Regions from separate parts of the Stenotrophomonas sp. 80084_Sma genome, predicted to be linked through region 2. Evidence: predicted binding sites of a transcription regulator. Region 2 holds the regulator's gene; the other holds the start of a gene.
What was found. Region 2 encodes FliA, which starts transcription of late flagellar genes. Its sites were predicted from a motif close to TAAAGTTTNNCNNNCNNNGGCCGATAA; they were not measured.
Positions count from the first base shown of each region.

Region 1: a site for FliA is predicted at 1,212-1,238, ahead of ACZK3W_RS06845 (methyl-accepting chemotaxis protein). Genes of this name have one in related genera too.

Region 1 is NZ_CM151177.1:1,456,809-1,459,005, forward strand. It holds gene ACZK3W_RS06835 (glycosyltransferase) at 1-567, shown strand, start outside; gene ACZK3W_RS06840 (barstar family protein) at 597-989, opposite strand; gene ACZK3W_RS06845 (methyl-accepting chemotaxis protein) at 1,270-2,197, shown strand, end outside.
Region 2 is NZ_CM151177.1:2,258,413-2,260,609, reverse strand. It holds gene ACZK3W_RS10535 (MinD/ParA family ATP-binding protein) at 1-450, shown strand, start outside; gene ACZK3W_RS10530 (RNA polymerase sigma factor FliA) at 447-1,190, shown strand; gene cheY (chemotaxis response regulator CheY) at 1,248-1,640, shown strand; gene ACZK3W_RS10520 (protein phosphatase CheZ) at 1,640-2,197, shown strand, end outside.

The DNA.
Region 1 (2,197 bases), 800 kb from region 2:
TACGACCCGGCGGTGCCGCGCAGGCCGCGCACTTTCCTGCATGCGGCCGGTACCAGCCGCATGAAGGGGACGGCTGCACTCGTCAATGTCTGGAAGCGGCACCCAGAGTGGCCCTTGCTGACCATCCTGCGCGGCGGCCCTTCGGACGAAGATGAGGGCGGGGCCGCGAACCTGCGGATCGTCCGCGAGCGCCTGCCCGACCAGGAGGTGCAGCGCCTGCAGAACGAACATGCGTTCCACCTGTGCCTGTCGCAGACCGAAGGCTGGGGCCATTACCTGGTGGAAGCGATGAGCTGCGGGGCGGTGGTGATCACCTGCGACGGCGCGCCGATGAACCAGATGATCGACGACAGCCGCGGCATCCTGGTTGCCGCGCACGAGGGCGAGCCCTGCCATCTGTCCAGGACCTGGCATGTGGATGAGAAGGCGCTGGAACAGGCCGTCGAGCGTGCGCTGGCGATGGATGAGGCCGAGTGGACCCGGCTGGGCGCCAATGCACGCGCATGGCACCTGGCCAGCGAAGTGGCGTTCCCACGCCGGCTGGGCGAGGCCCTGGCCAAGCTTTGAGCTGATGGGGGCTGGTTGCTGCAGAGTGCTCAGCCTGGCACCAGGGTGATCTGCGGATGGCTGCCGAAGATCTCCATGACGATCTCGAAGTAGGTCTGTCCCTGGCCAAGTGACAGTGCCGTCAACTGAGCGTGGATGGCCGGACCGTTGAACCTGCCGCCCTGATCGAGTTTCGACTGCAGCCAGGCGCGTGTGGTCTCGCGGCCCAGTGCCTCGCGGCTGTGGGCGATGTCGCGCCACACCACCGTGGCGGTGGCATGACCGGCGAGCGCGCCGTAGCCCCCGTGCAGCAGGTCATCAAGCGCGTCCAGGCTTGCGCCCAGCTGCCAGTCTTCGTCGGCCATGAATACACGATTGATTTCCACGTAGAGGCTGGCGATGTCGTTGATGGACGCGCCTTCGATGTGCAGGATCCGTGTCATCTGCAGACTGTAGCCCTCCGGGGCGACGGTTGTAACCGGCGCAGATAATCCGGGCCGCCCTGGATGGGGTGGCGTTATTATGGTGTTAATCCTGCGTGATTTTCATCGGGCGCTGGCGTGTCAGCGGTATTCGATAAGGATATGGCGCCATTATTGGCCGCTGCATTTTCTGACTGCCTGCACAGTTCCATATATTTGGATCGGTCCATATATAAAGTCCCGTAAAGTTTCCCTCCGCTGCGCCGCCATCGAACGTACGGCCACGATCAAGGGAATTGAGATGCTTGCCTTACGTAATCTCCGTGTGGGATCCCGGCTTGGCGCCGGCTTCGGTCTGCTGTTGCTGTTCATTATGGCCATCGTCGGCCTGGTGCTGTATGGGAATCAGCTGAAATCCGCCCAGTTCGAGAAAGTGGTGGACGTCAACATGGTGAAGATGCGCCTGTTGAATGACATGCTTGATACCAACAACGCGGTGCTGATGCATCGTCGCCTGATGGTGATCAAGCGGGGTGACGAGTTCGACAAGGATTACCAGCGTGCCCAGGAGTTGTCGCGGACCTATGACGGTATCTGGGCCAAGTACATCAAGATTCCGCGTGACGCTACCGGCGATACCCTGGTCGCGCGCATCGAGGCGGCCCGCAAGGCCACCGATGCATCAACCCAGCAACTGCATGAGCGCATGAAGGCGGGGGATTTCGATGGTGCAGCGAAGGAGCTGCTGGCCGAGCACGGATTGGCAACGGCCTGGAATGAATCCATTTCGGCCCTGCTGCGCCACCAGGAAACACTGACCGAACGCAGCCGCGAAGAGTACCGCGCAACCGAATCGTGGACCGGCACGCTGTCGATCGCGTTCGGGGCACTGAGCCTGTTGCTGGGGACGTTGGCGGCCTGGGCGATCACCCGCAGCCTGACCCGCCCGCTGGAAGGAGCGGTGAAGCTGGCCGACGGCATCGCCAGTGGCCGCCTGGACAGCAGCATCGACGCCACCGGCAACGACGAGGTGACCCAGCTGCTGAAGTCGATGCAGCGCATGCAGGCACAGCTGCAGTCGGTGATGGCGGCACAGGGAGAGCTGGCCCGCCAGCACGATGCCGGCAGCCTCAGCTACCGCATGGACGAGAGCGCGTTCCCCGGTGACTACGGGCGCATGGTGCATGAGACCAATGCGCTGGTTGGATCGCACGTGCAGGTACAGAACC
Region 2 (2,197 bases):
GGCATCACCGATGGCGTGCTGACCTTCTGCCAGGCCGCACAGGACACCGTGGTGGTGGTCTGTGACGAGCCGGCCTCGATCACCGACGCCTACGCACTGATCAAGGTGCTGTCGCGCGAGCGCGGCGTGGACCGCATCCAGGTGGTGGCCAACATGGTGCGCGACCCGAACGAGGGCCGCGTGCTGTACGAAAAGCTGACCCGCGTCTGCGAGAAGTTCCTTGCCGATGTCTCGCTGAACTACCTCGGCTGCGTGCCGCAGGATGACTGGCTGCGCCTGTCGGTGCAGCGCCAGCAGCCGGTGGTGAAGGCCTATCCGTCCAGCCCGGCGGCGCTGGCGATCACCGAGATCGCGCGCCGTACCGCGCGCTGGCAGGCGCCGACCGAACCGCGTGGCGGCGTCGAGTTCTTCCTCGAACGCATCCTCAAGCAGCGTGGGGTGACGGCATGAAAGGCGCAGCCCAGTACAGGGAAGTGCAGCGCTCGGCGGCGAACGAAGTCATCGCCCAGCATTCGGACCTGGTGCGGCGCATCGCCCACCACCTGGCCGCGCGCCTGCCTGCCAGCGTCGAGGTCGACGACCTGATCCAGGCCGGCATGATGGGACTGATCGAAGCCTCGCGCAGCTATGACGCCGACCAGGGTGCTTCTTTCGAGACCTACGCCTCGATCCGCATCCGTGGTTCGATGATCGACGAGATCCGCCGTGGTGACTGGGTCCCGCGCTCGGTGCACCGCCGTGCACGTGATGCCGCCGCCACCATCCGCCGCCTGGAACAGAGCAGTGGCCGTGCCGCCAGCGCCACTGAAGTGGCCGCCGCGATGGAGATGCCGCTGCCCGAGTACCTGCGGCTGATGGAAGACGCTGCACGTGGCCAGGTGCTGAGCCTGGAATCGCGCATCGAGGACCAGGGCGAGCTGGACACCGTCGCCCAGGGCGGGCCGACCCCGCAGCAGGTACTGGAGCGCGGCGAGTTCGGTCGCGAGCTGGGCAAGGCCATCGGCCACCTGCCCGAGCGCGAACAACTGGTGCTCTCGCTGTACTACGAGCAGGAACTGAACCTGAAGGAGATCGGCGCGGTGCTCGGCGTGAGCGAGTCGCGGGTCTGCCAGATCCACGGCCAGGCGGTACTGCGCCTGCGTGGCCGGCTGAAGCTGTTCGAGGCTGCCGACGCAGGCCTCGAAGAATGAACATCCCCGAGGCGGCTGCCCCCGGCCGTCCGGAATGAACAACAAAGGAATTCTGCTTTGAACAAGAACATGCGCATCCTGATCGTCGACGACTTCTCGACCATGCGTCGAATCGTCAAGAACCTGCTGGGCGATCTGGGCTTCACCAATACCGCCGAAGCCGAGGACGGGCATGCCGCGCTGTCGCTGCTGCAGAGCCAGCCGTTCGATTTCGTGGTCACCGACTGGAACATGCCGGTGATGACCGGCATCGAGCTGCTCAAGGCGATCCGTGCCGATGCCAAGCTGAAGACCCTGCCGGTGCTGATGGTCACGGCAGAAGCCAAGCGCGAGCAGATCATCGAAGCCGCCCAGAGCGGTGTGAACGGCTACATCATTAAGCCGTTCACCGCGCAGACGCTGGAAGAGAAGCTCGGCAAGATCTTCGAACGCCTGGCGGCCAGCGCCTGATGGATACCACGGTCGACAAGAACGCCCTCGCCCTGCGCCTGCAGGAGGCTCTGGACGCACTCGAGTCCGGTGACGAGGCCGCCTGGCGGCAGCGCATCGATGGGCTGGCCGCGCTGCGCACGCAGCCGATGATGAGCGGCCTCTCGCGGCTGGCCCGCGAGCTGGGACAGGCGCTGGGCGAACTGCCGACCGTGCCGAGCGAAGCCGGCGAACTGGACGACGCCTGCGCGCGACTGGACCACGTGGTGGCGATGACCGAACAGGCGACGCACCGCACCCTGGACTTGGCCGAGGAATGCCGCAGCCTGACCGAACAGTTGCGCGCTGAAGGCCTGCAGCCGGGCCAGGACGCGCAGCTCGAGCGCATCCGCCACAACCTGACCGAGATCGCCCTGACCCAGAGCTACCAGGACCTGACCGGGCAGATCATCCGTCGCGTGGTCGGCATCGTCCGCCGCGTGCACGAAGGCTTCGGCGCGCTCGGCCTGCCGCCGGAACAGCATCGCACCGACCCGGAACTGGCCGGGCCGGCACTGAAGGGACTGGACCGCCACGCG